3 regions of the Mesorhizobium sp. USDA 4132 genome follow, and region 2 is predicted to be linked to each of the others. Evidence: riboswitches for the same ligand, from Rfam matches in the RefSeq annotation. Region 2 holds a riboswitch; each other region holds the start of a gene.

Region 1 (10,603 bases), on a different contig from region 2:
CGCTCCATACCAGTGGTCAATCTCGAGGTTTTCTTCCACACGGAGCCTTCCGGCGATGGTCCGCTGGTAACGTCAAAACGGTTCGACAGCAGCGCATTCATGAAACGGATCGAGTTTCTTGTTCAGCCTATGGCGACAAGAGTTGAACCCGCAGGCGCCGAGCGGGCAAAGAACGAAGCGGTGCGAGAACCTAAGACGCCCCGATGGTGGGTGGCGGTAAAATCCATGTTGGGTTTGCCGCGCCGGCGAGAAGGATTGAAGGATGTTCGATCCTAAGAGGCATCCAACCCGTCAGTGCAAATCAACACATTGACGGATTTGTCTTCGCGAGGTTTTTTCGCATCGGTAGCGCCTTCGACTTAAATCGGACGCAATCCCCTCGGCATTCGCAGAACATGACATCGTTCCGCCAGTTGGTCTCCGTCAGTCTTTCGGTTCTCGCGGGGTTAGCCGCCGCCGGTGCTCCGACAGGGGCCGAGGCCCATCCTCATATTTTCGTCGATGCGAAGTTCGAGGCGGTGGCGGGCGCGGATGGCAGCCTCGCGGAGGTGCGAGACACCTGGCGCTTCGATGAAGTCTTCTCCTCTTCGGTGCTCCTCGACTACGACAAGAACCGCAACAACACTCTCGATCCCGCGGAGGTGGCTGCGGTGGCCAAGACGGTTCAGGAATCCCTTGATCGGTACAACTACTACACAAACGTGACGATCAACGGCAAACCGTTGGCGCTGGCCAAGCCAGATGCCTTGCACGGCACCTACGAGAACGGCTACCTCACCCTGTCATTCAGTCAAAAGCCAGTGCAAAAGACGCCGTTGAAGGGATTGATCGTGTTCGGCGTCTTCGATCCGACCCTCTATACCGCGCTGGACTTTTCAGACGACGCGGCCCTGAAGACGTCAGGCAACAGTTTCGGCCACTGCGCGCGCAAAGTCGTCAGGCCGGATTCGAAGGAGATCCTGGCAGAAAACCAGGCGATGCTGACGACCATGTTCTTCAGCGACCCGATGGGAAGCGACTATTCGCAGATCGTTGCGACGAGGCTGGAGGTCCGCTGTTAAGTCTTCCTCAACCATGATGGCCGACCTTCACAAATGTCATTCCCGGAGAGTGTTCGTGCACCCGAAGCTCATACTTCTCAAATATCTTGGATTTTTATCCGCTGTCGCCTGTCTATCTGCGCCTTCCGCATCCTTCGCCTCGGAAGGCGCGTCCCGGCTCCCGAATTGGCTGAACGCCCATGTCGGCGCCGGAAACGGCCAGATCGCGCCGATGGTGCTGGAAAGGGCACGTGCGCTTTATCAGGAAAAGCTGTCGCAAGGTAAGATCAGGAACGCCTGCTACTTCGCCATGGACGCCACGCGGCCGAACGACCTGACCGAAGCGCCTGCAGGGGGGCGGTTCTACATCATCTGTGAGGCTGAGCAGTCCTTTCGCGTAATTTCGTCGGGGCACGGCGGGGGGCGCAACCTGCCGGGCGTCGCAAACTTCACCAATGGACGGCAGTGCGCGAAGAACTTCGGCAATGCCCTCAACTCCAATCTGACCGCAGGCGGGGCCTATCTGACCAGCGAGATCAAGACCTCCTTCAAGGGCTACTACGGCGTTTCCCCAAAGCAGGAGACGGTCCTGACCAGGTCGTTCGTGCAGTTCGACGGCGTCGGAGAGACTGCGAACGCCAGGCAGCGCGCGATAGGCGGACATGCCTCCGCACTCGTCTCCGGCATCTGCATGATGAAGAAGCCGGATAGTCCATACGCCAACCGCGACGGATATGTTCCCCGTGGCAAGCTGGTAACCTATGCGGGCGGCCGCAGTGATGGCTGCACCAGCTGGTCGCCATCGGAGACGCCCCAGGTGCTGTCGATGGTCAACGACAATCCGACGACCCTCTACGTCTATCCGGAGTCAAAAGACATCGCGGCTGTCTCCAAGGCACTGGCGACGGGCAAGGCACCGGAGAAATCAGGACTTTACTGGAACGCCACGTGCCTGCAGGAGATCGGCGCGCCGAAGTTCTGGGCGAAGGAGACGCTGGAGCCGATCATCACCAAATACACCCAGGATCATCCCGCACCGCCGCCAAGGCCGGTTCCGATATGTGAAGGCTTCCTTTGAGGTTCGACTGGACTGACCACACGAAAACTCTGACCTCGCGCCCTCAACCTTGGCTTTGACCCAAGTGGATAAATAGGGCTAACATCCACGTCAGCAGTGGCCTCTCTCTTGCGAGAGCGCTGCGCTCATGGAGATGCAGATGAGGCGCGCGCTTTTCCTCCTGAAACTGACGACGATCCTGATCGGGATGACCTATTCGGCGTCCGGCGCCTATGCAGGTCCCCAGTCGGTTCTTTGGAGCGCCTTGCGGCCTGCGGATCAATCGAGATTAGATGTCGCGTTACCAGGCATGGCGTCCAGTCGCTCCCAGGGCGAAACACTCGCGTGGCGTGACGAAAGCCGTGCAGTAGAGCTGACCGGGTTCATCCTGCCCGTCGATCAGGACGGCGATCTCGTCTACGAGTTCATGCTGGTGCCCTGGGCTGGAGCCTGCAGCCACAGCGCGGCTCCACCGCCCAACCAACTGGTCCATGTCGTAGCAGACGAGCCATTCCATCTTTCGAGGGTTTACGAGGTCGTCACCGTGACGGGGAACCTGCGACCCGGCTTGGACAAGGCCCAACTCTTCATCATGGACGGTGTGCGCGTCCTCGACTACGGCTACAGCATGAGCCATGCTGAGGTCGCGAGAGCGACCGATATCGCGGATCCCGACCTGAAGTCGATTTCACCGTTCGGCGTGCTTGCGCGATAAACGTTCGATCGGCTGGTGGTTCACGGCGCTGGTAATCGATCATCAGGAAACCAGACGAAAACGCAGTCACTCCTGGCCGTCGTCAAAAACCCGGTTCATCACGGAGACAGTCAATGCAACCGCTGTCCCCGGCCAGATCATCAGCATCGGGTGATCGAAGATGAACACACGATACTCGAACAGCATCGATCCCCAATCCGGCTTCGACGGGTCGGCCCCGAGACCGATGAAGGCGAGCGAGGCGTAGGCGACTGCGGCAAGTCCCGCTTGGTTGCCGACATAGGCGAACATCAGCGGCAGAGTATTCGGCAGAAGATGCCCGGTAATCATCCGTGCCGGCGCAACGCCGAGGCTCCTCGCTGCCAGCATGAACGGCTGGCCGAGCACCCGCTGACTGAGCGAATGCGCAAGCAGCGCATGCGGCCCGACGCCAGCCAAGCCGAGCGCCAGTCCGGCGCTGAGCGGCGACAGGCCGAAAATCGCCGCCGCCGTCAGTGCGACGATGAGCGTCGGCATCATGATGAAGAACTCGCAGAAGCGCAGGATCACCTTCTCGCGCCAGCCACCAAGGACGGCGGCGGCGGTGCCCAGCAGGGTGCCAAACAAAAAACCGATGGCGCCGACCGAGAGGATGACGCAGGCAGTCCGCCATCCGCCGGCCATGATCCGCGACAGAAGATCGCGACCGAGATGATCGGTACCGAGCAGATGGCTGGCGGTCATGCCGGAATGACGGGCAAGCATGTCAACCATATCGGGATCATAGGGCTGCCAGAAACCACCGACACAGAAAAAGACGGCGAGCGCCGCAAGCACGATCAACCGGGGCATCAGGCGAGACGCGGATCGAGAAGGCGCATGGCGAGATTGGCGCTGGCATTCAATACAAGCATCCAGACGGCAACGACCATGACATAGGCCTGCAGCACCATCTGGTCGCGCGCCGCGATGCTTTGAACCAGAAACTGACTAATACCGGCAAGGCCAAAGAGGATTTCCATGGTCGCGGTGCTGCCAATCACCCAACCCGCTTCGGAACGGACCGCCGACAAGAGGGCATAGAGAGCGCTGCGGTGGCCGTGCCGCCAGAGCGCCTGGCGTTCCGAAAGGCCTTTGGCAAGTGCCGTGCGGAAATGCGCCTGCCCGGCGGTCTCCTTCAGATCGCGCCGATAGATGCGGGAAAGCACCGCGACGGAATGCAGCGCGATCAGCAGGACGGGCAGGACGATCGCGGTCCAATCATTGGCGAAGGGTCTGACCCAGCGCAACTGCACACCAAGGACCCAGAGAAGGACAAGGCCTAGCCAAAAGGCCGGCACTGCCTGGACGAAGACCGACAAAGCCCGGCTCATCCGATCGACAATACCCCCAGGATAGGCCGCTGAGAAGAACCCGAGCGGAATTGCCAGCGCGATCGCCAGCGCCAGGCCGGCGAGACCGAGCGACAGCGAAACCGGCAGCCGTTCAACGAATTCGGCAAATACCGGCTCTCCAGTCCGAAACGAACGGCCCCAATCTCCGCCGAGGAAATCTGTCAGCCATTGGAGATAGCGAAGCAGCATAGGTTGATCGAGGCCCCACTCCGCCCTCAATGCCGCGACGGTCTCATCCGTCGCCGGCAGGCTCCAGACGCGAATGGCGATCGCAACCGGATCGGCCGGCATCAAGGTGATGACCGAGAAAGAGGCGAGCGAAATCGCCAGCAGCCCCGCTATCGATTGCATGCCGAACCTGACCAGTCGCATCACGTGGCCTTACTCCGCCTCGCCGATATCGGCGCGCAGCACGTGGTAGTCGGATCCCCACGGCTCGTAGTTCTTCAGCCGCTTCGACAGGCCGACATACCAGACGGGCGATACCAGGAAAGAGGCGGGCGCATCGTCGAACAGCTTCTGCTGGGCATCCAGCGCAATCGCCACCCGCTTTTCCGGATTGCCTTCGGTCGCAAATCGATCGAGGATCGCGTCGAAGCCACGCGAGGCATATTTCGCATAGTTCAGCGAAGCGCCGCTTCTCAGCATCGAGTTCAGGAAGAAGGCGGCATCGCCGCTCGGGGCAGTGTGCTGCGCCCAGAGCGCGATGTCGAAGTCCCCGGCCGCAGCCATCTGCTGGATGTTTTCCACCACCTGCGTATCGATGGCGATGCCGATCTTTGCGAGTTCCGCCTTGACCACCGGCAGCATGGTGACGAGATCAGGACGCTGCGGATAGGTTATGACCAGCAGACGCAGCGGCTTGCCGCCTTTTTCGCGCATGCCGCCGCTGCCTTTTGCCCAGCCGGCTTCGTCGAGGAGCGCTGCGGCCTTGGCAGGGTCGATCGGGCGTGCCTCTCTGCCCGCAAAGGGGAAATAGGAGGCGTAGGCGCCGGTGGCGGGGTCGCCACCGTTGATCGCGGTGGCAAGCTCCTTGCGGTCGAAGGCCAGATCGATCGCCTGGCGCACCTTCACATCATCCATCGGCGGCCGGGCAGTGTTGAAAAAAGCGAGATACTGGTATCCGACCGGGAACGACTTGATTGCCAGATCAGGGTTTGTCTGGAGCCGGCTCACGACTTCCGACGGCAAGCCGAAAGCCAAATCGAGCTCGCCGGCCTCCAGCGCCAGCGTCAGGGTCTGGGCATCACCGAACTTGCGGAAATTAACCGGCGAACGCTTGTCGGCGCCGGCGAAATGCACGTTGGGCTCCAGCGTGATCGAGGCATCCGTCTTGAAGGCGGAGATCCGGTAAGGACCGCTGAAGACGGCGTTGCCGGCCGAGGTGGGTTTGTAGGCGATCAGCGGCCATTCGGCGAAGAGCGCCTGGATGAAAGGCACCGGCTTTTCGGTTGTCACCTTCAGCGTCAGGTCATCGGCCGCCTCGAATGTCAGCTTGCCACCGGTGGCGAGCGCCGCCTTGTTGCTGGCGAATGTGTTGTCGAAGCCCGCCGCCAGCGCTTTGGCTGTCATCGGCGTGCCGTCGGAAAACAGGCGGCCGTGTTTCAGGGTCACGGTCCAGGTCAGGTCGCCGGTGCGCTGCGCCTTTTCGGCCAGTTCAGGCACGAGCTTGCCGTCCCGATCGACGGTGAAGAGGTTCTCGCCGACCCCGTGGCTGACCAGCGCCCAGCCGTTCGAGCCCTTGGCCGGATCCGTGCCATTGGTGATGTAGGTGGCGCCGACGCGAACCGGCTCGGCAGCGAAGACAGTGCCTGCGGTGACAAAGATGGCGGCACTGAGCCAGGCGGCGGCCAGGCGCGATAGAGTGTGCGACGTCAATTCTCTTTCCTCTTGTTCTGTTCGGATGGGGTGCGAAGCCGCTGCTTGCGGCCCGTTGGGTGATAGGCGAAGTCCTCGACGATCCCACCGCCGAGCAGGTGCTCGCCGATGATCCGGTCGATCGCATCTTCGTTGACGCCGCCGTAATAGGTTCCTTCCGGAAATACCTGCAGCACGGGCGCCAGATTGCAGGGGCCGAGACAGGTGGATTTTGCGGTCATCGTGCCGTCGCCGGCAGTGCGCAGTTTCTGCCGCTCCTGCTGGTTGCGCAGATGTCCCCAGATCACATCGGCTCCAGCCGCGTTGCAGGGACCGCCCTGGCAGACGAGCACGCGACGTTTCTGGGCCGGCACGAGCGATCCCTCGGCAACGGGCGGCGTGTCGGTCTGCGGCACGTCCAGTGCTTCGGCGGTTTCGAGCAGTTCGCCTATCAGCCGCGCCATCAACGTGCTCGAGGCGATATCCCGGGTGATCGAAAGGGCCGGCCAGCGCCGGCTATCGACCGCTTTCCAGCGCTTCAGCGATTTCGTCAGCCAGATAAGGAAACTCGGCTCCATGGGCAGGACGAGCGGCACGATAACGACGGTTTCGACATCCTCGTCGAGCAGATCGGACAGCGCGTCGCGCAGGGAGGGGGTACCCTGTTCGGTAAAGGCGACCCGAACCGTTCCGGCTCCGGTCACGCCGGCTGCAAGTTTCGCGAGCCGTTGCATTTCCAGATGCGGCGATGCCGCAAAGGCGGATTTCGCAATCAGCAGGACGGCGCGCCCGGATACGTTCTGGGAAGATAATCCCTGTGTTTTCACTGCCTTCGTCTCACTCAAGGAGGAGGCAGCAAAAATGAAGGTTGCGGCAGGCACGATGGCCCGACGGAACCGTCATTCCTGTGGCACACCCCGACCACGGAACTTCTATCGTCAGGCAGGTCTCCTGGCTCGCGGGTCAAAGCCTTCATCGTCCGTCTTCCCGGCATTGACTGCCAGTGACATGTTGGACGAACGGCTCACCGCTCACAGTTGCGGGACAGCTCCGGTTTTTACCGGATTCCCTCTTAGCTTCCATCGCGGGATGGAAGAACCTTGACGCCGCCAACCTACACTCCCTCTGCCGACTGTCAACGGCGCCGCTTCATGCCGCATCATCGCATCAATGCGATGCCCCGGAGCCGCCGACGGCAACGATCGTAAAGGGTTTTCCTTCGACGGGAATCGTACGGACCTCCTTCAGGCTTTCCGCATCGACGACGCGAACCAGCGAGTGCCGCGGATCGGTAATGACGATATGACCGTCCGCAACGGCAAGGCGCGGACGCGGATCACGCCAATGGCCGTCCTTGCTGTAGGGCTCGGTGACCTTGGCTTTGCGAACGATCTCGCCCTTGATCACGTCCAGCACATGAAGATCACCGTCCTCCGTCAGGATGTAGGCACTGCGCGGCGTTGCTGGGTCCAGCAGGAAGTCGACGCGGCGGGTGGGCAGGGCGATCAGCCGGAAGTGCTTCTCGCTGTCCGGATCGATCAGGACGATTTTGTCCTCGCCGTAGTTGCCGAGGAAGAACTGCATTGCCTTACCGCCAAGCAAGGTACCAGTCGAACCTTTCGGCATGTCAGATGGGGTAAGCGAGCATTTCCAGTTTCGGTCCATCAAGTCCGCCAGGACGGGCGACAAGAACGCCTTCCTTGCAACCGAAAGCAACCAGCAGGGACGAAGTGGCCTCGCCGTGAAGATCGGTGCATTTCGCGACGTCACCGAGCTGCTTGCCCGCTTCATCGACGACGCGAAGACCGACCCTCGGCGGCAGTTCGTCGGGCTTGGTTTCGACTTCAGTGTTTGGGACCGACACCAGCACGAAACGACCCATCGTCACCGCTACGCCGTGATGCGGCTTCGTCGTGTCGACTGTCTTCACGTCAGCCCTGCCTTCGAGAAGAGCCGTTTCGTCGATGATATCCGCCTTGCCGCCTCGATCGTAAAAGAGGATCGCATGGTCGTCATGTGGAACGACGTGGAAAGGACGCTTGCCCTCGAAAGTCACGGGCAACAGCCCCACCTCGGAAACCTCCAGGTCCCGATGCTCCCCGTGATCGGAGAAATCGATGCCAGTCTTGAGGACGTGCACGATGTCATGATCCGACTGCGTGGCGAATACGCTCCGGCCGGACGCGCTGGCGGTCAGCGCCGCAGGACCCTTGACGTCGTAGCGGCCGAGTTCCTTGCCGTTCTCGAAGTCGATGGCGCGGACGACTGGATTCGTATGATCGCCGACAAACAGGCGCCATGCCTCTTTCGTCTCATGATCATCATCGGCAAACGCTCCGGAAGCAGCAAAGATGAGGCCTGACGCGACAGCTGTCAGCAGACGGTTTCGAGTGAGAAAAGACGAGGCGGGTGACGGCCCTCGCTTGTCGATCCCGATCTCATCGACGGCGAACTTCTTTCCGTGCGGCTCCGTCAGGATGCGGTTGAGAAGCTTGGTTTTGCCAGCACCGAGATAGCCGGTCAAAACGGTCACCGGAGTTGGTTGAGATTTCTGCCGTGACATGACTTGTCTCCAGATTGACGGTAGCTTCGATCATTAGTTATTATGTTATAACATAACAAACGCGATCGTTGTCAATCCCCGAGAATGCGATGATCGACATTTGCCGGATCGCGATGCAGATCGAAACAAGACTGGCGGAGATGGACCGAGAGTGGGATGTCGAACGAACGCTGGAGACGAACGCTTCAACCGCCTTGGATGGCCGGGAGCTATCGAACTGTACTTTCCCGGACGATAAGCTCCCATTCGACGGGTGCGGTGTATGATTTGGCATCGTTGATCCGTGCGACGATCGCCTCGGCCGTCAGCTTGCCAATACGCTCGCGATCAGGGCGAACCGTCGTTAGGGAGGGACTAACGCAGCTCGCCGCCTCGTTGTCTCCAAATCCAACAACGCCGATATCTTGGGGAACGCGCCGGCCGAGTTTCCGCAGTGCCCGAAGCACGCCAAACGCAACGACATCGCTGTTGCAGGCGATTGCGTCGATCTCGGGATGGCGTTCCAGAAGCTCGGTTGCAAGCCGCTCCCCGAGTTCGGGGCTGCCGCCTTGCTGCGCCGTATGCTTGACGATGTCGGGGAGGCCGGCCGTCGCTGCCGCAGCTTCCAGCCCGCTCAAACGCTTCTGGGCGCGTTTATCGTTTTCGCGAACGCTGCCAACGAAAGCCAGGCGCCGATAACCCTGACCTATGAGATGGTTGGCTTGCGCTGCGCCGACACGTGCATGATCGAACCCAACGGCGGTATCAATCACTTCACCGCCCGTGTCCCACATCTCGATGATCGGGATGTCGGCTGCCTTGAGAAGCTCGACGACTTTCGGGGGATGGTCGACGCCGATGATGGCAACGGCCGCCGGCCGCCAGCTCAGGATGGACCGGACGAGACGCAGCTCCTGGTCGGCATTGTACCTTGTATTGGCGAGCATGACCTGCAGGTCATGCTCCAGCAAAGCTGATTGCAGCGTATCGATGATGTTGGCGAATTCGGAATAGTAGAGTGAGGTGACGACAACGCCAACAATGTCCGAGCGCGTGCCCGAAAGCCCGCCGGCGAGCCGGTTCGGCACGTAATTCAGCTCCTCCATCGCAGCATTGATCTGGCGGCGAAGTTCGATGCGGACCGTGTGCGGGGCGCGCAAGGCGCGCGAGACGGTATTGACTGAAACGCCCACCCGTTCGGCGATCGAAGCAAGGGTCGGGACGTTGCGGGCTACCTTGTCGGAAAGTTCAATCGTCATCTCAGCTCAAAAAAATCCCATGAGTGATCGTTGCGTTAACGGTAACTTTATGCCATCTTTTTGAAATGGAGGCAAGCGAAAGAGGGACCGAAGTCGTTCTTTCGCCTGACACGGCAGGCGAAAGCCAGCTATCGGCGACGCGGAGGAGCAGTATATGGCTGAAAGGCCAAACATCATTCTGATCATGACGGACCAGCAGCGCTACGACTCGATATCGGCGCTCGGGTTCCCCTATGCCGTGACCCCCAATATTGATGGACTTGTCGAAAAAGGCGTGGCGCTTACCAATTGCCACGTCAATGCGCCAAGCTGCGTTCCCTCGCGCGCAAGCCTGTTTACCGGCTACTACCCGCATACGACGGGCGTTCTGGCCAACGGCCAGGCATGGCAGCGGACATGGGTCGAGCAGCTACGTGACGCCGGCTATCGCTGCGTCAACGTCGGCAAGATGCATACAATCCCCTACAATTCGGATTCCGGTTTCCACGAGCGCTACGTCGTGGAAAACAAGGATCGCTATATGGAAGGCCGCTGGTATTTCGACGAGTGGGACAAGGCGCTGGCCGCCAATGGCCTCGTCAAACAGCAGCGCGAACACTACCGTAAGCTCGACGACTATCGCGACAGGCTGGGCTGCTTCGACTGGAAACTGCCCGAGGCGCTGCATTCCGACGCCTTCGTCGGCAATATGGCGAAGTGGTGGGTCGAGACCTATCCGACGACCGAGCCGCTGTTCCTGCAGGTCGGTTTCCCCGGGCCG
Region 2 (10,603 bases):
TCCTCAGCGTCACGTCGACGCGCGGCCGGCCGAGCGCTGCCGGAGGCAGGACTTCGATGCCGGTGACGCGGCCTGTCGCCGTATCCTGCACGGGTCGCGCCCCCATCAGCGCCAGAACCTGGGCGACTTCCTCGCCGCCACTGCGCAGGGACGCGCTACCCCAGAGGTCGAAGACGAGGCTTTTCGGCCAGTCGCCGTGATCCTGGAGATAACGCCGCAGGATTTCGTCGGCCGCACGCTTGCCGAGTTCGAAGGCGGTCGGCGTCGGCAGGGTGCGCGGATCGCTGGCGAAGAGGTTGCGGCCGGTCGGCATGACGTCGCGGCGGCCGCGGGCCGGGGCACCGGATGGGCCTGGGCGGATGTGCTTGCCGTCCAGTGCGTCGAGCAAGGCCTGTCGTTCGGTCTCGGCGCTTTGGACACGCAGCGTATCGTCATCGCCGGGCGCCACCTGCCCGAAGACGTGCTGGCCGTCCTTGATCGAAAAGTCCTTGAGATCGCAGAGAAAGGCGTCGATGCGGGTGAGCGCCGTATCGGGATCGTCGCTGTTCGAGACGCCCGCCTCGCCGGCCAGTCCGGTGTCGCGGGCGGTTTCGACGATCAGCTTGGCCAGCCGGTCGCGGCGGCGGCGATCGAGCCCGTCGGCCTGCGCATATTCGTCGACCAGCAGTTCCAGCTTCGTCTGTTCGTCGGAAAGACCCGCGCCGGCCAGGACCGGCGGCAGATGGCCGATGGTGACGGCGGCGATCCGCCGTTTGGCGACCGCCGCCTCGCCCGGATTGGAGACGATGAACGGATAGATGACCGGCAGACCGCCAGTGACGATCTCAGGGAAGCAGTTCTTCGACAGCGCCACGGTCTTGCCCGGCAGCCATTCGAGCGTCCCATGCGCGCCGACATGGACGATCGCATGCGCGCCGAGCGTTTCGCGCATCCATTGGCCGAAGGCGATCAGCGCGTGGCGCGGGGGGAGGTCCGGGCTGTGATAGTCGGCGCGGCGATCGGCGTTGCGGCCGCGGTCGGGCGCGAGCGCGACGGTGATGTTGCCGAAGCTCGCGGCGCGGAAACGGAAAGTGCCGTCCCTGAAGTCTTCATCGGCTTCGGACCTGCCCCACGCCGCCTCCGCAACGGGCAGGGCATCGTAGGCGGAGCGTGCGTGGCCGGCGGATTTGGCGCTCAAGCGGTCCAGGAGATCACGGGGAGTCTCAGGGATATCCGAAACATTATAGCCGGCTACCGATAATTCTTGCAATATCCCGAGCACGCTCTGGGGCACGTCCAGGCCCACCGCATAACCAGTACGGCCCGGCACGCTCGGATAATCCGGCATCAGGATGACGATTTTGCGCTGGGGTCGTGGCGTGGTTTTGAGCCGGAGGAAAGCGGCGATACGATCGGCGACTTGCTCGACCAGGTCCGGTTCCGGCTGGTTGACGAGATTGGCGGAGCTTTCGCCTGCCTTGAAGGAGATCGTGCCGGCCAGGATGCGTCCGTCGAGTTCCGGCAGGACGACATGCATGGCGAGGTCGGCGGGGTTGAGGCCGCGCCGGTTTTCCGCCCAGCCATTGCGGCGGGTCGTGGCGACAACGATCTGGAAGACCGGCACGCCGGTGCGGTCGAAAATCGTTTCGCCGTTGCCGTCAGTGCCGCTGGCAAAGGCGGTGGTGGAAAGGATGGCCGCGGATTTCAGATCAGAGACGGTCTGTTCGACGAAGGCCAGTGCATCCGGTTCCTTCAGTCCGCCGACGAAGATCGGCACAGGTGCAAAACCGCGCTTTTTCAGCGCCTCGAACAGTGCGTCGATCGGCGCCGCGTCATTCGCAAGCAGCATGGAGCGGTAGAACAGGATCGGCAAGCGCGGCGCATCCGGCGCAAAGCGGGCCAGCAGGTCGTTGGCCTCGACGATGCCTTTTCCGGGCGCGTAATAGCCGGCCTTCGGCACCGGGGCTGCCTGCGGCAGCGGTTCCGTTTTGCCCTCGGCCAGCGTCGTCAGCAACCTCGCCAGAAGCCGCATGTTGGCCGGCCCGCCTTCGCGGAAGCAGCTCAGGATGCCGGCGATCCGGTCTTCCGAAACGGTCGAGGCGACGGTCAGCCGCTCGTCGCGGATGCTGCATTCGCCGGGCAGCAGCGCCAGCGCGATCTTCCTGCGGCGCGCCAGCCGCGAAAGCTCCTCTACGCCGTAGGACCAGCGATCGTAACCGCCGAGAATGCGCACGAGGATGACCTTGGCATGGGCCGCCGTCTTCTCGATCCAGAGATCGACCGACATGGGATGGCGGAGATCGGAGAGGTTGGTGAGGCGGAGGCTTGGGAAAGGGGCCGGCACGTGCTTGCTGCCATGTTCATGCATGTCGCCACCCCCCTCTGGCCTGCCGGCCATCTCCCCCACAAGGAGGGAGATCGAATCGTGGCCACGCCACGCCTCACTCCGGCGCTGGTTCTTGATGGAGGCGGGTGCGTCTTGCTGATCTCCCCCCTTGAGGGGGAGATGGCCGGCAGGCCAGAGGGGGGTATCCAAACCGCCGTACCCAGCCGAATTCCAGACGGCCGCAATGCCGTTCAGGTCGCTGCCTGAAAAGGACAGCACCACCACGTCGGCCGGCGACTGATTAAGGTCGACCGGTTCGATGAGGTCGTCAAGCGACGACGATGTGGTGGCGAGTATGTGCATCCTTCCCTCGGGGCCTACTTATGCGGCCAGCATCCTTTCGATCGCGGCGCGGTCGATGCCTTTTTCGCCGATCACGACAAGGCGGCTTGTCCGCGCTTCGCCGGGTGCCCAGGCACGGTCGAAATAATGGTTCACGCGCGATCCTACCGCCTGAACCTGCAGGCGCATCGGCTTGTTCGCGACTTCCACGAAGCCTTTTATGCGCAGCACGTTCTCTGCCTCCGCGGTCGCAGAAATGCGGGCGGCGAGCTGTTCGGCATCGGTGACTGCGGCCAGATCGACGACGAAGCTGTCGAAATCGTCGTGATCGTGGTCGAGTTCGTCGTCGTGATGGGTCTTGCGGTTTTCGATATCGTCCTCGACGGCGAGGCCGAGGCCAATCAGTACGGCCGGATCGATGGCGCCATTGGCGGCCGCGACGATTTTCACGGCACGCGGCAGATGGGCGGACACGCGATCCCTGGCGGTCGCGAGGCCGGCGGCATCCAGGAGGTCGCTCTTGGTGAGCACGATCATGTCGGCACAGGCCACCTGGTCCTCGAACACTTCCTCGACCGGGTCGTCATGGTCGATCGAACCGTCCGCGTCGCGCTGCGCTTCCAGCGCCTCGTGATCGTCGGCAACGCGACCTTCGGCGAGCGCCAGTCCGTCGACCACGGCAATCACGGCGTCAACCGTCACACGCGCCTTGACGTCAGGCCACTGGAAGGCCTGGACGAGCGGTTTCGGCAACGCGAGGCCGGAGGTCTCGATGAGGATGTGATCGACGCAGGGTTCGATGGCCAGGATACGGTCGATCGCCGGCACGAAATCGTCCGCCACGGTGCAGCAGATGCAGCCGTTGGCAAGCTCGATGATGTTGTCTTCCGGGCAGCTTTCGATGCCGCAGCCCTTCAGCACGTCGCCGTCTATGCCGACATCGCCGAATTCGTTGACGATGATCGCCAGCCGCTTGCCTTTCAGGTTTTCGATCAGGTTGCGGATCAGCGTGGTCTTGCCGGCTCCCAGAAACCCGGTAACGACGGTGCAGGGAACGCGGTCGAACGAAACGCTCATGATGGCATGTCCTCGTGGTGATGAAAGGGTGGAATACGGGCCGTCATGCCCTTGCCGCGCAGGCAGGTCGGGCGGCCGCGAAGGGGAAGGAAACCGCGCTCGTCCTCGGCCAGCATCATCGCGCCGGTGACGATGTCCTCGACATTGTCGAGCGACAGGTGGCCGAAGACATAGGACCAGCCGCTCTTGTGGTTGAAGGCGGCACTCGGGCTTTTTTCGCAATTGGCAAGGCAGGTGACCGGCTTGACCGCGAGCGGCTTGCCGCTTGCTGCCTCGCGCAGCGCCGCGATCAGTGCGATGCCTGGCCGGATTTCGCCGTCGGACGCGTCACGGCAATTGGTGCAGACGAAAATCGTCACATCTGCCGGGCCGGCGGTTGCCGGATCATCTGGTCGGTGGTCACTCATCGGTCAGCCGCGTTCCCGCCGGGGTCGAAAAATCGGGGCGCGGAGCAGAAGGTCGAAAATCCCTCTGCGGTGATCGAGAAACTTCCTCCGGAGCACCCCGCCCGGTGAAGCAAAATTAATCGGACGGCAGGTCTCCTGGCTCGCGGGTCGTCGCCATTTGCCTGCCTTCCCAGGATACCGTTGGCCGGATTTCCCAGTGGCTTGACGGCCAAATGGCCGTTTTAGGCAATGGCTCGCCGCCTACAGTTGCGGGGGCAGCCGCGGCATTGATCCTGAAAAGGGATCGCACCGCATTCTCTCTTAGCCCTCCCCGTTGCCGGAAAGGGACCATCTCTCTTCAAGTAAGCCCGGTCGCAGGCCCATGTCAATGCGTCGCAAAGGCGATTGCCGTGACGGCGAATTCGTCTATAGTGATCGAGCCTATGGTGCCCGAAAGGGTTTTAGAGGGAATGCGGTGCGACGGAATTCTGCCGTCCAACCCGCGGCTGCCCCCGCAACTGTAAGCGGAAAGTCTTCGACCAAAACGGCCGTCCGGCCGTCATGCCACTGGGAAATCCGGCCAACGGACTTCTGGGAAGGCGGGAGAAGGCGTCCGATCCGCGAGCCAGGAGACCTGCCAGAGGCGGCAAAGAACGTGAACGGCCCTCGGGTGGAGGGCGAAAGGACGAGACCATGGTTACGAATTCTGCTGCAGCTGCAGTCACCATTTCCGCTTCGAAGATCATTCCCCTCAGCATGACGGCCCTGCTCGGCCTGTTCATCGTCGGCTTTGTCGGCTTCTCGCATCTGGAAGTCGTCCACAATGCCGCGCATGACACGCGCCACTCGCTCGCCTTCCCCTGCCACTGAGGAGTTCTCCCCAATGTCGTTGTTTCGCAACATCGTCTTCACGGCGGTGATCGCCGGGCTTTTGTCCGGACTGCTGCTGACCGTGATGCAGAGTTTCTCCACCGTGCCGCTGATCCTGCGGGCGGAAGTGTTCGAAAATGCCGCGCCCGAGGCAGGCCACAGCCATGACGCAGCACCTGCCGCAGGTGCTGCGTCATCCGCCGCCGAGCATCACCACGGCGAGGAAGCCTGGGCTCCCGCCGATGGCTTCGAGCGTTTCATCTATACACTCGCCGCGGACATGCTGTCGGCTATCGGTTTTGCCCTTGTCCTCATCGCCGCCTCGGAAGCGTTCGGCGGCTTCAAGGGCTGGCGCGGTGGCCTGATGTTCGGCATTGCCGGCTTTCTCACCGTCATTCTCGCGCCCGGCCTTGGCCTGCCGCCGGAACTGCCCGGCATGCCGGCCGCGGAACTCGGTCCGCGCCAGATCTGGTGGGTCTCGACGGCTGTCTGCACGGCAATCGGTCTCGGCCTGCTCGCCTACACACGCTCGGCCGTATTTGCAGCGCTTGCGGTCGTGCTGCTGATCGCCCCGCATCTGGTCGGCGCGCCGCTGCCGCCCAGCCATGAAACGGCCGTCCCGATGGATCTCTATGCCCGCTTCGTCAACGCCGTCTATGCCACCAACCTGGTGTTCTGGGCGGTGCTCGGTGCGCTGGCCGGTGTCGTCCGCGAAAAGTTCCGCGCTGGCGAGGAAGCTTCTGCCGGATCTTCGGCGAAGCTCGCTTCCCGGTGAAGGAGATCGATGAGGCGTCCGTCGAGCGTCACCGCGCCAAGATGGCGAACCGCAAGGCGGTTCAGGATGCGGAAGTGGCAGAGAAGACCCAGGAAAAGGGTCTTCTCATCGTCCATACCGGCTCCGGAAAAGGCAAATCCACAGCCGCCTTCGGCCTGGCGCTGCGCATGCTCGGCAACAACCGCCGGGTCGGCGTCGTGCAGTTCATCAAGGGCGCCTGGTCGACTGGGGAGCAGCCGGCGCTTGCCGTCTTCGGCGACCGCGTCGCCTGGCACACGATGGGTGAAGGTTTTACCTGGGAGACCCAGGACCTGAAGCGCGACGTCGCCGCGGCGGAAAAGGCCTGGGAAAAGGCACTCGAGCTGATGGCGGACGAGACGATCGGGCTCGTCATCCTCGACGAACTCAACATCGCGCTCCGTTATGACTATCTCGATCTCGACAAGATCGTCGCCGCGTTACAGGCACGGCGGCTGGATCTGCATGTGGTCGTCACCGGCCGCAACGCCAAGCCGGCGCTGATCGAGGCCGCCGACATGGTGACCGAGATGTCGCTGGTCAAACACCACTTCAAGGCGGGCGTGAAGGCCCAGGCCGGCATCGAGTTTTAGCCATGGTTGGGGTCAAGCCAGCTCGGGCGCTGATGTTTCAGGGAACGGGCTCGGATGTGGGCAAGTCGCTGGTCGTGGCCGGGCTTGCCCGCGCCTTTACGCTACGCGGCCTGAAGATCATGCCTTTCAAGCCGCAGAACATGTCGAACAATGCCGCGGTCACCGCGGATGGCGGCGAAATCGGCCGGGCGCAGGCGCTGCAGGCGCGTGCCGCCGGCGCACCGCTCAGCGTCCACATGAACCCGGTGCTCCTGAAGCCGCAGAGCGAGGTGGGTGCGCAGGTGGTGGTGCAAGGCAGGGTCGAAGGCAATGCCAAGGCCGCCGAGTATCAGAGCCTCAAGCCCGGGCTCATGCCGCGGGTTCTGGAAAGTTTCGAAATCCTCCGCAATCAGGCTGATCTCGTGCTGGTCGAGGGTGCCGGCAGCGCCTCGGAAATCAATCTTCGCCACAATGACATCGCCAATATGGGGTTTGCCCGGGCCGCCGACGTGCCGGTGGTGCTGATCGGCGATATCGACCGCGGCGGGGTGATTGCCAGCCTTGCCGGCACGAGGTTGGTGCTCGATCCCGAGGATGCGGCGATGATCCGGGGTTTTATCGTCAATCGTTTTCGGGGCGATCCGGCCCTGTTCGCCGACGGCATGCGGATGATCGGGGAACTCACCGGTTGGCAGTCGATCGGGCTGTTGCCGCATTTTGCCGATGCGGCCCGGCTGCCGGCCGAAGATGCGCTTGGCCTTAATGCACCTTCTGTGCGGAAGGCTGGTGCGAAGATCAGGATCGCGGTGCCGATCCTGCCGCATATCTCCAATTTCGACGATCTCGATCCGCTGGAAGCGGAGCCGGATGTCGATCTGATCCGGGTCCGGCCGGGACAGGCCATTCCCGGCGATTGCGATCTCGTGCTGCTCACCGGTTCTAAGGCGACGATATCCGATCTCCGGGCGCTGAAGGCGGCCGGTTTCGACGTCGATATCGCAGCCCATGTCCGCCGCGGCGGGCAGGTGCTCGGTCTCTGCGGCGGATACCAGATGCTTGGCAAGACGATTTCCGATCCGGAAGGGACGGAAGGGCCGCCCGGCTCGATCGAGGGGCTTGGCCTGCTGGATGTCGAGACGGTTCTCGCGGGCGATAAACGGCTTGAGGCCGTTGCGGGCGCGAGTTTCGACGGAATTTCCCTGTCCGGTTATGAAATGCATATCGGGCGAACCACCGGTGCCGATTGCAGGCAGTCTTTTGCGACAATCGGCGGTAACCCGGAAGGTGCGATATCGGGGGATGGCCGGGTCTGGGGCACCTATCTCCATGGCCTGTTCTCGGACGACCGGCAGCGGTCGGCCTGGCTGGCGCGGCTCGGAGGTTCTGTATCGGACCTGGACTACGAGGCTGGCGTGGACGCAGTGCTGGACCGGCTGGCCGGCCATATGGAAAAGCATCTCGATCTGGATGGGCTGCTCAAACTTGCCAGATGATCAGCGCCAGAAGGCCGAAAAGGCCGATCAGCAGAGCGTCGGCAACGCGGGCGAGTTTCAGCGCGCGGCGAATGTCGTCGTAGGTGAGCTCGGAGCGCCCACCCTCGCCCATGAACCGTGCCTCGATCATCTGTCCGCCATAGCTGCGCGGTCCGGCAAGCGCAATGCCGAGCGCGCCGGCCATCGCCGCTTCCGGCCAGCCGGCGTTCGGCGACCGGTGATGGCGGGCATCCCGCCTGATGGCGCGGATCGCGTTGCCCGGCGAGGCGCGATCGATGAAACCTGCTGCGACCACGAAGAGAAGGGCGCTCAGGCGCGAGGCGGGCAGGTTGATGAGATCGTCGAACCGCGCTGCCGCCCAGCCGAAGGCCTCGTAACGCGGCAGTTTGTGGCCGATCATGCTGTCGGCGGTATTGGCCGCCTTGTAGCCGACGCCGCCCGCGAGACCGCCGATCCCCATCCAGAAGGCCGGCGCCACGACGCCGTCCGAAAAATTCTCGGCGAGGCTCTCGATCGCCGCGCGGCAGACGGCGGCTTCATCGAGCTTTTCCGGATCGCGCCCGACGATTTTCGAGACCGCTTTCCGCCCGGCATCCAGACCTCCGTATCGCAGCGCCGTCGCCACGGCCTCGACATGGGTTTCAAGGCTCTTCTGCGCGGGCAGGCTGGCGGCAACCAGAACCAGCAGGATCGGCCCGAGGGGGATCATTCTCAGGTCGTATTCGATCACCAGGCTGAGCAGGACGGTGATGCCGAGAAGCGCCAGAAGCGCGAACACGCCCTTTCGCTTGCGCGTGGAAAAGTCGTCCCTTTCGCGGTTCAGATCGCGGTCGAGCCGGGATATCAATGCGCCGATCCAGGTGACCGGATGGCCGATGCGCCGAAATAACCAGTCCGGATAACCCACGATGCGCTCCGTGATCAGGGCGAAAAATGCGAGAAGGAACATGAAGTTGGCAGGCCCTGAGATTGGCGGTGAAATTGGCGATCCGATACAGCACGGCGGTAATCTTTCCCGTGCCCGGGCACTGTTTCCACATGCGCCGGAACCCTGGGTCGATCTTTCCACCGGTATCAGCCCGCATTCCTATCCGTATTCGCCCCTGCCCGACAATGCTTTCACGCGACTGCCTGACGTCGCATCGGCGGAAAGGCTGAAGGGCCTTGCCGCTACTGCCTACGGCGCGCCGTCGGCGGCACATGTCGCGGCGGGGCCGGGGACGCAGATCCTGCTGCCGATGGTCGCTGATCTGATCGCCCGGAAAGGCCGTGCCGCGGTTCTTTCGCCCACCTATGCGGAGCATGCCCGCGCGGCGCGGTTTTCCGGCTTCGAGGTCAGCGAAACCGACGATCTGGATCGGCTGGCGGAAGCGGACCTCGCCGTCATCGTCAATCCCAACAACCCGACCGGGCGCATCGTCGCGCGTGCCGATCTTTTGGCGCTCGCCACCATCATGCGGGCAAAGAACGGGCTGTTGGTCGTGGACGAAGCCTTCATGGATGTTTCGGAAGCATCGAGCGTCACCGACGCGGTGGATGCCGGTGGGCTGGTGGTGCTGCGCTCCTTCGGCAAGTTCTACGGCATGGCCGGCCTACGACTCGGCTTCGTGATTTCGCATCCCGAAACGATCGCGAAAATCGAGAACCGGCTGGGTCCCTGGGCGGTGTCCGGTCCGGCATTGCACGTGGGGAACGAGGCACTCGCCGATGTGACATGGCAGGACGCAATGCGGCTGAGGCTTAAAGAGGATGCGGCGCGGTTGGATGCCCTGCTCGGGGCCGCGGGAATACCTGTTGCGGGTGGGACGTCGCTGTTCCGCTTCATCCGGGATCCCCGCGCGCAGGCGGTTTTCCGGCATCTTGGAGAGCAGGGCATTCTGGTGCGCCGGTTCGAGGAACGGCCCGAGGATCTGAGGATCGGCCTTCCCTGCGAGCGCGACTGGCCGCGGCTCCAAGAAGCCTTAAAAACTATTTAGCCGGCGAAGTGAATTTGTCGCGCCAGGCGATCTGGGCGCTTGCATTGGGCAAAGCCGTCGCCTCGTAGACGCCGCGGGCCACGGCACGGGCGGTTACCAGCGTCGCCAGATGGCAGATTTCCATGAAATCCGAGGGGTCGCTTAAAGGTTTCGCCCCGGTCGCCGCCGAAAAGATCGTGTCGCCGTCGAAGGGCAGATGTGCCGGCAGGATGGCACGGGCAAGCCCGTCATGGGCGAGGATGGAAAGCCGGTGCGCCTGTGCCTTGGTCAGCACGGCATCGGTGACGATGACGCCTATCGTCGTCGACGTCACATTGCGGCCCTTGAGGCGCATGCGGTTGTCGAAGGTCGGAGGTAGTCCAAGGCCGCCGAACTCCTTGTCTTCTTCAAAGGGAGCGGCCCAGAAATGCGGGCCTTCGCCAATCGTCGCCGAGCCAAGGGCATTGGCGGCAAGCAGTGCCGCGACCGTATGGCCTGTTGAAGTCCGGGCGCTTGCCGAGCCGATGCCGCCCTTGAACGTTGCCGTCGTGGCGCCCGTTCCGGCGCCGATGGTTCCGAGTGCGAACTCACCCTTGGCGGCAGCTTTGAAGGCCTCGTAACCCATGTCGCGATAGGGCGAATGCAGGCCCCAGTCCTTGTTGCCGCCGTTGAGGAGATCCATCAGGATCGCCTGCGGCACGATCGGCACGCGGACGCTGCCGACCTGGAAACCGCGACCGATTTCCCGCAGACCCGATTGCACCCCTCCGGCCGCATCGAGACCGAAGGCAGAGCCGCCCGACAGCACGA
Region 3 (10,603 bases), 2.4 Mb from region 2:
GATATTCCCGTACCAGCGTGCCGCATATTTATGCGCTCGGCGATGTCACTGACCGGGTACAGCTGACGCCGGTGGCGATCCACGAGGCGATGTGCTTCATCGAAACGGAGTACAAGGGCAATCCGACCGCTCCGGACCACGACCTGATTGCCACCGCCGTCTTCTCGCAGCCGGAGATCGGCACGGTCGGTCTGTCGGAAGAGGAGGCCGCCAAGCGTTATCCGGAGCTGGAAGTCTACCGCGCCGAGTTCCGGCCGATGAAGGCGACGCTTTCGGGACGGGCTGAAAAAATGATCATGAAGCTGGTCGTCGATGCGCAAAGCCGCAAGGTGGTCGGCGCCCACATCCTCGGCCACGATGCCGGCGAGATGGCGCAGCTTCTCGGCATCTCGCTGAAGGCCGGCGTCACCAAGGACGATTTCGACCGCACCATGGCGGTGCATCCGACGGCTTCGGAAGAACTCGTCACCATGTACAACCCGAGCTACCGGGTGAAGAACGGCGAGCGCGTCTGACGCGCTCCCGGGCTCTGGCGCGGCACTAGCTGGTGATGCGCGGCGTGGCGACGATCTTCAGGAAAAGCGTCTGCATGGCCTGGGTAATGCCCTGCGTCGGGCTGACCTCGAAGAAAAGGCCCGGCGTGGCGCATTCCTCCATCTTGGCGGCGATCGTGCCTTGGAAGGGTGCGACCCAAGCCTTGTAGAAGTCGTTATCGGGCAGTTCCAGATATGTCGTGTAGAGAACTGCGATGCGGATGCCGCGCAGCTTGAGCGCGTCGCAGGCGGTGATGTCGATCGGCTCGATGCAGCGGGTGCCGTTCCTGGCGCCCTTTGGACTGGTGCAGCCCTTCGGCTTGTAGCTGTCTCCAACACCATCGGCCACGAAGAAGACGATCTGTTGCCGGTCGGTATTGCTGGTCCCGTTGCCGGGCACACCTTTGATTTCAGTGTTGATACCCTTCAGCGCGTCGTCGAAACTGGTCTGCTGATCATTATTATAATTCTGGCGTGGAATGCTCATCAGGGTGATCTGGTTGGTCGCCTTGCTGACGTCGCCCAGATTGTAGTCGAGGTTTGCGACCTTGAAGAGCTTCGCATCCATGGCGGTCTTTCCGAAGGTATAGGCGGCCATGCGGAACTGGTTTGCGACCGTCTGGGTATCGGTGGCTTTCGCCATCAGCGCCTTAGTCGCGGCTGCCACCACGTCGATGCGGGTCGTGACGTTGTTGTTCTTGGCGACGTTGTAATAGCTGTTCGGGTCTTCGTCGCCGTTCTCATAGACGATGTGGCAGGCAAAGGCGCAGTCGGCGTTCTCACCTTTGCTGTCACCGAACCGCGTGGCGTATTGCATCTTGGTCACGTCTGCCGGCGTCGCCCCCACGCCCATCGACGGCGTGTTGTCGAGCAGCATGTAGAAGTCGATGAACGAGGGCGTCTGGTATTGCGCGGTCGCCTGGCCGGCAACGGTGATGTCATCCTTGCCGAGGATTGTCATGAAGGTGGTCGGCAAGGTGGCGCTGAATGATACGCGCGAGGTCAGGATACCGTTGGTCTTCACCAGGGCGATATCGACGCTGACGGGCAGGGTGGAAAGCTCACCGGACATCTGGCCGAGGAAGATGCTTCGGGCCTCGGCCGGATCGAGCGCCACGCTTCCATCGCCCTGCAACTGCATAGCCTGGGCGACCGCCTTCGATTTCTCGGCGACCGCGCCGACAGCAGCCGCATCGGCTGCCCCGACGAGCTGTTGCTTGATGGTAAGTGCGTGGCCGAAATCGAGCGCCATACCGGCGGTGCCGATCAGCGGAACCAGCAGCAGCGCGGTCATCACGCCGAAATTGCCGCGGCTATCTTTCCATAGACGTGTCATCGGATGCATCGCCTGCTCCCCAGCAAGAAACTTTCGGCGGAGCGTCGCGCAAATTCGTGAAGTTGTGGCTAAGAACGATATTAAAAACCCGCGCATGTCCCGATTTCACACTGCATGCGATCCGACCGGCTGCTCCGAATATGGCGCGGACGAGTGGCGATGAAAGCGGGCAAAACGGCTATGCAACGGTGCTGTTAAGGTTTATAAGCCGCCTCGATTTTAAAGACTTGCCCGGCGGAGGATGGCCGAGGCTGAAACAGGTGAGCGAGATGGCACAGAATTGGACCCCGAGCAGTTGGCGGCAGAAACCGATCCAGCAGGTCCCGGAATTTCCGGACAAGGCCGCGCTGGCAGCGATTGAAGCCCAGCTCGCCACCTTTCCGCCGCTCGTATTTGCCGGTGAGGCCCGCCGCCTGAAGAAGCAACTCGCCAGTGTCGCGGAAGGCAACGCCTTCCTGCTGCAGGGCGGCGACTGCGCCGAAAGCTTCGTCGAACACGGTGCCGACAATATCCGCGACTTCTTCCGTTCGTTCCTGCAGATGGCGGTCGTGCTGACCTATGGCGCCCAGCTTCCGGTCGTCAAGGTCGGCCGCATCGCCGGCCAGTTCGCCAAGCCGCGTTCGTCCAATGTCGAAATGCAAGGCGGCGTCGAACTGCCGTCCTACCGCGGCGATATCATCAACGGCATCGAGTTCTCGCCGGAGTCGCGCATTCCCGATCCGGAACGCCAGATGATGGCCTATCGCCAGTCGGCCGCGACGCTCAACCTGCTGCGCGCCTTCGCGATGGGCGGTTATGCCAATCTCGAAAACGTTCACAAATGGATGCTCGGTTTCGTCAAGGACAGCCCCCAGGGCGAACGTTACCGCAAGCTCGCCGACCGCATCAGCGAAACCATGGATTTCATGAAGGCGATCGGCATCACTGCGGAAAACCAGCCGAGCCTGCGCGAGACGGATTTCTTCACCAGCCATGAAGCGTTGCTGCTCGGCTACGAAGAGGCTTTCACCCGCGTCGACTCCACCTCGGGCGACTGGTACGCGACGTCCGGCCACATGCTGTGGATCGGCGACCGTACCCGCCAGCTCGACCATGCGCATGTCGAATATTTCCGCGGCATCAAGAACCCGATCGGCCTCAAATGCGGCCCGTCGCTGCAGGCCGACAACCTGATCGAACTGATCGACGCGCTCAACCCGACGAACGAAGCCGGTCGGCTGACGCTGATCTGCCGTTTCGGTTACGACAAGGTCGCTGACTCGCTGCCGAAGCTGATCCGTGCCGTCGAACGGGAAGGCAAAAAAGTCGTCTGGTCCTGCGATCCGATGCACGGCAACACGATCACGCTCAACAGTTACAAGACCCGGCCGTTCGACCGGATCCTGTCGGAAGTCGAAAGCTTCTTCCAGATCCACCGCGCCGAAGGCACCCATCCGGGCGGCATCCATATCGAGATGACCGGCAAGGACGTCACCGAATGCACCGGCGGCGCCCGGGCAGTAACGGCGAGCGACCTGCAGGACCGTTACCACACCCATTGCGACCCGCGCCTCAACGCTGACCAGGCACTGGAACTGGCCTTCCTGCTCGCCGAGCGGATGAAGAGTGGCCGCGACGAAAAGCGGATGGTCGTCAACGGCTGAACCGCCGCGCATGATCGTTGAAAATCGAAGAAGGCCGGCGGCGACGCCGGCCTTTCCGTATCTTGATATAGCTTCCGTTGATGATCATCATCAGCGGAATAGATTTGACCTCGCGGCCCACGCCCGCGACACTGGGCCGTCGCTTCGTCGAGGATGGTGCATGCAGCAGAAGAACAGCGGTCGTTGCCTGTGCGGTGCGATCCGGTTTGAGACGGTAGGTCCGCTGCGGACAGTCACGGCCTGCCATTGTTCGCAATGCCGCCGCCAGACCGGGCTTTATTATGCGGCGACCAGCGTTCGTGCCGAAAACATGACGCTCAAAGGCGAGGAGGCACTCAGCTGGTATCGCGCCACCGATGAAGCGCGGCGCGGCTTCTGCTCGCAATGCGGCTCTGCGCTGTTCTGGCAGGCGGAGGGCGCGGCAAGCATTTCGATCCTGGCGGGCGCTTTCGATCAGCCGAGTGGACTTGTCATGGGCGAGCATATCTACTGTGCCGACAAGGGAGATTTCTACGAACTGCCGGAGGACGGCGTGCCGCATTATCCGGGCGATCGTCCCGCATCTGCCTGAACCATAAAAAACTCTCGGAACAACGTTGCCGCGGTCTGCTGCGGACATTAAATCGGTACCATGACCCAGGATATCAGCCAGACATTTCGTATCGCCGTTGCCCAGCTCAACCCGACCGTCGGCGATATCGCCGGCAATATGGCGCTGGCCCGAGAAGCCCGAAGGGATGCCGCTCGCGAAGAGGCCGATCTCATCCTCTTCACCGAGCTCTTCCTGTCCGGTTATCCGCCGGAAGACCTCGTCCTGAAACCGGCTTTCCTCAACGCCTGCCTGAAGGCGGTGGAGGAGCTTGCCGCCGATACGGCAGACGGCGGCCCCGGCGTCATCATCGGCTTCCCACGTCAGGGAAAGGAAGGCCGGCACAATTCGATCGCCGTGCTCGACGGCGGCAAGGTGATCGCCGTGCGCGACAAGATTGACCTGCCGAATTACGGCGAATTCGACGAGAAGCGCGTCTTCATCGCCGGCGAGATGCCGGGCCCCGTCAATTTCCGCGGCGTGCGGCTCGGCATTCCGATCTGCGAGGACATCTGGGGCGATCTCGGCGTCTGCGAGACGCTCTCGGAAAGCGGGGCGGAAATCCTGCTGGTGCCGAACGGTTCGCCCTATTTTCGCGGCAAGGTGGATATTCGCCATCAGGTCGTTCTGAAGCAGGTGATCGAGACCGGCCTGCCGATGATCTACGCGGCCCAGCTCGGCGGTCAGGACGAACTGGTCTTCGACGGCGCAAGCTTCGCCTTCAACACCGACAAGTCGCTCGCCTTCCAGATGAGCCAGTTCGAGGCGGCCGTCGCCGTCACCGAATGGAGACGGATTGGCGAGACCTGGCATTGCGCCCGCGGACCGATGGCCCGCATTCCGGAAAAGGAGGAGGCGGATTACCGTGCCTGCCTTCTGGGCTTCCGCGACTACGTCAACAAGAACGGCTTCAAGTCGGTCGTTCTCGGCCTGTCCGGCGGCATCGACAGTGCCATCTGCGCGGCGATCGCTGTCGATGCGCTGGGCGAGGAGAGGGTGCGCACGGTGATGCTGCCCTATCGCTACACCTCCGAGGATTCGCTGAAGGACGCAGCCGATTGCGCCAGGGCGCTCGGCTGCCGGTACGACATCGTGCAGATCGCCGAGCCGGTGGACGGTTTTTCGTCAGCGCTGGCCGAGCTGTTCGAAGGAACCGACGAGGGGATTACCGAAGAGAACCTCCAGAGCCGCGCCCGCGGCACGATCCTGATGGCGATCTCCAACAAGTTCGGCTCGATGGTGGTGACGACCGGCAACAAGTCGGAAATGTCGGTCGGCTACGCAACGCTCTACGGCGACATGAACGGCGGCTTCAATCCGATCAAGGACCTCTACAAGATGCAGGTCTACGCGCTGGCCGCCTGGCGCAACGAACACCTGCCGCCGACGGCTCTTGGCCCAAGCGGCGAGGTGATCCCGAAGAACATCATCTCCAAGGCCCCGTCCGCGGAACTCAGACCCAACCAGACCGACCAGGATTCGCTGCCGCCCTATCCGGTGCTCGACGACATTCTCGAATGCCTCGTCGAGCTGGAAATGGGCACCGAGGAGATCGTCGCCCGCGGCCACGACATCGCGACTGTTCACCGGATCGAACACCTGCTCTATCTCGCCGAATACAAGCGGCGCCAATCGGCGCCGGGCGTCAAGATCACCAAGAAGAATTTTGGCCGCGACCGGCGCTATCCGATCACCAACCGTTTCCGCGACCGGTAGGAGAGGATCATGGCCCCGCGCAGCTCGGTCGAGATCTTCAATATCCGGACGAGGGCGATGCGAGTGGTCTGGCAGACGGAAGCCCTGTTCGAGGCGCCCAACTGGTCGCCGGACGGGCGTTACCTGATGCTCAACAGCGAGGGCCTGATCTATCGTCTGTCGCCGGACGGTGACGGCGAGCCTGAACCGGTCGATACCGGCTTTGCCCGCCAATGCAACAACGACCACGGCATTTCGCCGGACGGTTCGCTGATCGCCATTTCCGACAAGGTAGAGTTCGGCAAGTCGACGATCTATGTGCTTCCCGCCGGCGGCGGCGTGCCGCGGCTGGTGACCCGGAACCTGCCGTCCTACTGGCATGGCTGGTCGCCGGACGGAAAAAACTTCGCCTATTGCGGCATCCGCGGCGACGAGTTCGACATCTATACGATCGGCATCGAAGGTGGCGCAGAGAAGCGGCTGACATTCGGCGAGGGCCGCAATGACGGGCCGGACTATTCGCCGGATGGAAAATGGATCTATTTCAATTCCAGTCGCACCGGGCTGATGCAGATCTGGCGCGTCCCGGCCGCAGGCGGCGCCGCGGAGCGGATCACCGACGGCGGTTACGGCGACTGGTTTCCGCATCCGTCTCCGAAGGGTGACAAGATCGTTTTTGTTTCCTACGACGCCGATGTCTTCGACCACCCGCGCGATCTCGACGTCCGCGTCAGGCTGATGGACATGGACGGCGGCAATGTCGAAACGCTGTTCGAGCTTTTCGGCGGGCAAGGCACGATGAATTCGCCGAACTGGTCGCCTGATGGCGATGAGTTTGCCTATGTGCGCTATTTCCCTGTCGCATGAACGCCTTGCGCCGAAGATAGCGTGAGGGCATAAACGATCCTGTCAGGTGCCGGCGACAAGCCGGAGAATCGGGAATCCGGGGTGGAACCGGAACGTGCCCAACGCTGTGAGGTGGACGCTCGGCCGCAGGATATGAGAGCCACTGGGATTTTCTCGGGAAGGCGGCGGTGGAGGCGGACGAAGCCAAGTCAGAAGACCGGCCTGACGAGATAGACCAGCCCGCGCGGACGGCGGAACGGTTTCGGACCTCTTTTTGCCCAAAGGCTTCAAGCCGGGAAGGCGAGGGAGCGACGGCATTGTTGGGGACTTGACGATGCAGACTGATCCTTTCGCCCATGCCTTGCTGCCTGCCGGCGAGTTTTCCAAGGTCGAACGCGCCGCCGTCTACCGGGCGATCGAGACACGCCGCGACGTGCGCGACCAGTTCCTGCCCGATCCGCTGCCGGACGACCTGGTGATGCGGCTGCTTGGCGCCGCGCATTCGGCACCCTCGGTCGGCTTCATGCAGCCTTGGAATTTCATCCTCATCCGCGATCCGGCGGTACGCGAGGCGGCTCGTGCCGCCTTCTCGCGCGCCAATGACGAAGCCGTGGAGATGTTTGCCGACGAAAGCCGCGACCTCTACCGCAGTCTCAAGCTCGAAGGCATCGTCAAGGCGCCGCTGTCGATCTGCGTCACCTGCGATCCGGACCGCGCCGGTCCGGTCGTGCTCGGCCGCACTCACAATCCGCGCATGGATGCCTATTCGACCGTCTGCGCCGTGCAGAACCTCTGGCTCGCGGCAAGGGCCGAGGGCGTCGGTGTTGGCTGGGTCAGCATTTTCCGCGACGAGGACGTGCGCGGACTGCTCGGTATTCCCGACCGTGTCGAGATCGTCGCCTGGCTCTGCCTCGGTTATGTCGATCGGCTCTACGGCGAACCCGAACTGGCGCTCAAGGGCTGGCGCCAGCGTTTAGGCCTGGACGCGCTGATCTTTCAGGACCGATGGGACAGCCGCTGACTATTGCTGCGGCTGCGGTCCTGCCGATTTCGGATTGGTGAGATCAATACCCGCTTCGGGCAGGAAGGTCGGCCCGACGGTGCGCACCTTTTTGCTTGGGTCGTATGGCCGCTCCGGCGGCGGCGTGAGCACTGGCGGCGGGACTGCGGTTGCCTGCGGCTTTTGCGGTGGGTGGGTGCGCAGGTTGGTAATTCCGGAATAAGGCTCCTCTTGCCTGGGAAGCTCGATGCCCGGCACCTTTCGCTTGTCGTCGACTACAGGCGGCAGCGGCTCGAAAGAAGGGATGCAGCGCTGTTCGCGAATGGCGGCGAGAATGGCATTCCGCTCTTCCGAGGGCAGGATCATCTGCCGCGAACCGTTGCGCTCAGCTGTCAGCGTGTCGCGGCTCTGCTCCATTCTGTCCAGCGCATCCCGCATCTGGCCGCAGACCTCGGCATTGGGGCCGCCGAGAACCACGACGCTGCCGTTGCCGCAGCCGGCTCGGCGCATGTCGACCCGCAGTTCGCGGATATCGGCATTATATTCGCCGAGCTGCTGGGCATAGCTGCGCGCCGCGGACGTGTTGCCGATGATCTCCGGGCTGTTTCCAAGTTTCCGGTAGAGCGCTGCGCAAACGGCAGGGTCTCCCGCCAGCGCTGCAGCAGGCAAAAACAAGAGCGGTATGGTCAGCAGGCCGCGAAGCGGTATCGGCAATTCCGGCATCCTCTCCTTTAGTAGAAGATGCCATCATGGAACGTGCCGGTTGATAATCTCATAAGGCCGCGATCACCGCACGGTGAAATCTATCCAGGGGCCGGCTGAGCCCCGGACGGGCTCAAATCATCGCATCGAGAGAGTTATGCAACTAAGGATTGAAATTGCAGATTAGGTTGCGATGCTTCCACGACGGCGAGTGCCGCCATGTTCACCACGCCGCGCGACGTGACCGAGGACGACAGGATATGCGCCGGCTGGGCCGCCCCGAGAAGAATCGGGCCGACATGCAGGGCATCCGTGAGGTTGCGGACGAGACCGAGCGAGATGTTGGCCGCATCGAGGTTCGGGAAAACCAGCAGGTTGGCTTCGCCGGTCAGCGAACTGTCCGGCATGGCCCGCTTGCGCAGCGTTTCCGACAATGCCGAACCACCCTGCATTTCGCCGTCCACTTCCAGCTCCGGCGCCCGCTGGCGCACCAGCTTCAGAGCAGCCCGCATCTTCTGCGCACTCTCGGAATCGCGCGAGCCGAAATTCGAGTGGCAGATCAGCGCTGCCTTCGGGGTGATGCCGAACCGGCGGATTTCTTCCGCCGCCAAAATGGTGATCTCGGCAATTTCCTGTGCGGATGGGTTGTAATTGACGAACGTGTCGGTGAAGAACATCGCGCCTCGCTGGGAAATCACCAGGCTGAGGCCCGAGAAAGCGCAGACGCCCGGACGCTTGCCGATGATCTGGTTCACGTCGCTAAGGTGCTTGTCATAACGGCCCTCGACGCCGCAGATCAGCGCATCCGCATCGCCGCGCTTGACCGCCAGCGCGCCGATCACCGTATTGTTGGTGCGCACGATCGTGCGTGCCGCTTCCGGATTGATGCCTTCGCGGCCGACCAGTGCGAAATATTCGTCGACATAGTCGCGGTAGCGTGGATCGTCTTCCGGGTTGACCACGGCGAAATCGACATTCGGGCGGATGCGGATGCCGAAACGGGCAAGCCGCGCCTCGATGACGGAAGGACGGCCGATCAGGATCGGCGTCGCGGTCTTTTCCTCAAGCAGAACCTGGGCTGCGCGCAACACGCGCTCGTCCTCGCCTTCCGAAAAGATCACCCGGTTCTTTTCCGAAACCTTGGCGGCGCTGAAGATCGGCTTCATGACGAAACCGGAGCGCCAGACGAAGCGGTTCAGCTGATCCAGATACGCCTCGAAATCATGGATAGGCCGCGATGCGACGCCGGTCTCGGCGGCAGCCTTGGCAACCGCCGGCGCAATGCGCAGGATGAGGCGCGGATCGAAGGGCGAGGGGATCAGATAGTCTGCGCCAAAAATCGGCGACTCGCCGGAATAGGCGCGCGCCGCGACGTCGGAGACTTCCTCGCGGGCAAGTGCTGCGATGGCCTTGACCGCCGCCATCTTCATTTCCTCGTTAATCGTCCGGGCGCCGCAATCAAGCGCGCCGCGGAAGATATAGGGGAAGCACAGGACGTTGTTGACCTGGTTCGGGAAGTCCGACCGGCCAGTGCAGATCATCGCGTCGGGACGGGCGGCGCGGGCAAGCTCGGGCATGATTTCCGGCGTCGGATTGGCCAGCGCCATGATCAGCGGCTTGTCGGCCATCTGCTCCAGGAGTTCCGGCTTCAGCACGCCGGCGGCGGACAGGCCGAGAAACACGTCGGCGCCGCCGATGCTGTCGGCAAGCACGCGCTTGTCGGACTTCTGGGTGTAGATTTCCTTCCACTCGTCCATCAGCGTATTGCGGCCGTCATAGACGAGGCCTTCGATGTCGTGGACCCAGATATTCTCCTTCTTCGCACCGAGCGAAACGAGGAGATGCAGGCAGGCGAGTGCTGCGGCACCCGCGCCCGAGGTGACGATTTTCACGTCGGCGATGTTCTTGCCGGCGAGCTCAAGCCCGTTCAGGACCGCGGCGGCGACGATGATCGCGGTGCCGTGCTGGTCGTCGTGGAAGACCGGGATGTTCATCTTTTCGCGCAGCCGGCGTTCGACTTCGAAACACTCCGGAGACTTGATGTCTTCGAGGTTGATGCCGCCGAAGGTCGGCTCGAGCGCCGAAACGGTCGAGACCATCGCCTCGATACCGGGCGCGTCGATCTCGATGTCGAACACGTCGATCCCGGCGAATTTCTTGAAGAGGACGGCCTTGCCCTCCATGACCGGCTTTGAAGCCAGCGGGCCGATATTGCCGAGCCCAAGCACGGCGGAACCGTTCGAAACGACGGCGACGAGG

The links. Region 2 has a riboswitch for cobalamin ahead of ACZ9IU_RS22005 (DUF1636 family protein). Riboswitches for the same ligand answer to the same signal wherever they lie in the genome.
Region 1: it holds a riboswitch for cobalamin, as region 2 does, so the genes downstream of both, ACZ9IU_RS26590 ((2Fe-2S) ferredoxin domain-containing protein) here and ACZ9IU_RS22005 (DUF1636 family protein) in region 2, are expected to answer to the same signal.
Region 3: it holds a riboswitch for cobalamin, as region 2 does, so the genes downstream of both, bluB (5,6-dimethylbenzimidazole synthase) here and ACZ9IU_RS22005 (DUF1636 family protein) in region 2, are expected to answer to the same signal.

Annotation. Positions count from the first base shown of each region.
Region 1 is NZ_JBWCCP010000002.1:821,575-832,177, forward strand. Features, by position in the region: gene ACZ9IU_RS26555 (hypothetical protein) at 1-276, shown strand, start outside; gene ACZ9IU_RS26560 (DUF1007 family protein) at 396-1,061, shown strand; gene ACZ9IU_RS26565 (hypothetical protein) at 1,117-2,118, shown strand; gene ACZ9IU_RS26570 (DUF3299 domain-containing protein) at 2,258-2,812, shown strand; gene ACZ9IU_RS26575 (ABC transporter permease) at 2,879-3,643, opposite strand; gene ACZ9IU_RS26580 (ABC transporter permease) at 3,643-4,557, opposite strand; gene ACZ9IU_RS26585 (ABC transporter substrate-binding protein) at 4,567-6,063, opposite strand; gene ACZ9IU_RS26590 ((2Fe-2S) ferredoxin domain-containing protein) at 6,060-6,869, opposite strand; cobalamin riboswitch at 6,967-7,161, opposite strand; gene ACZ9IU_RS26595 (hypothetical protein) at 7,210-7,626, opposite strand; gene ACZ9IU_RS26600 (YncE family protein) at 7,670-8,605, opposite strand; gene ACZ9IU_RS26605 (LacI family DNA-binding transcriptional regulator) at 8,815-9,843, opposite strand; gene ACZ9IU_RS26610 (sulfatase family protein) at 9,998-10,603, shown strand, end outside.
Region 2 is NZ_JBWCCP010000001.1:4,432,641-4,443,243, reverse strand. Features, by position in the region: gene cobN (cobaltochelatase subunit CobN) at 1-2,668, opposite strand, end outside; gene cobW (cobalamin biosynthesis protein CobW) at 2,687-3,724, opposite strand; gene ACZ9IU_RS22005 (DUF1636 family protein) at 3,721-4,131, opposite strand; cobalamin riboswitch at 4,240-4,478, opposite strand; cobalamin riboswitch at 4,538-4,766, shown strand; gene ACZ9IU_RS22000 (CbtB domain-containing protein) at 4,804-4,980, shown strand; gene ACZ9IU_RS21995 (CbtA family protein) at 4,994-5,755, shown strand; gene cobO (cob(I)yrinic acid a,c-diamide adenosyltransferase) at 5,752-6,366, shown strand; gene ACZ9IU_RS21985 (cobyric acid synthase) at 6,369-7,838, shown strand; gene cbiB (adenosylcobinamide-phosphate synthase CbiB) at 7,822-8,787, opposite strand; gene cobD (threonine-phosphate decarboxylase CobD) at 8,786-9,814, shown strand; gene ACZ9IU_RS21970 (P1 family peptidase) at 9,807-10,603, opposite strand, start outside.
Region 3 is NZ_JBWCCP010000001.1:2,057,203-2,067,805, forward strand. Features, by position in the region: gene gor (glutathione-disulfide reductase) at 1-515, shown strand, start outside; gene ACZ9IU_RS10720 (TadE/TadG family type IV pilus assembly protein) at 541-1,878, opposite strand; gene ACZ9IU_RS10725 (class II 3-deoxy-7-phosphoheptulonate synthase) at 2,139-3,512, shown strand; gene ACZ9IU_RS10730 (GFA family protein) at 3,673-4,083, shown strand; gene ACZ9IU_RS10735 (NAD+ synthase) at 4,144-5,817, shown strand; gene ACZ9IU_RS10740 (TolB family protein) at 5,827-6,663, shown strand; cobalamin riboswitch at 6,691-6,882, shown strand; gene bluB (5,6-dimethylbenzimidazole synthase) at 6,977-7,663, shown strand; gene ACZ9IU_RS10750 (hypothetical protein) at 7,664-8,356, opposite strand; gene ACZ9IU_RS10755 (NADP-dependent malic enzyme) at 8,500-10,603, opposite strand, start outside.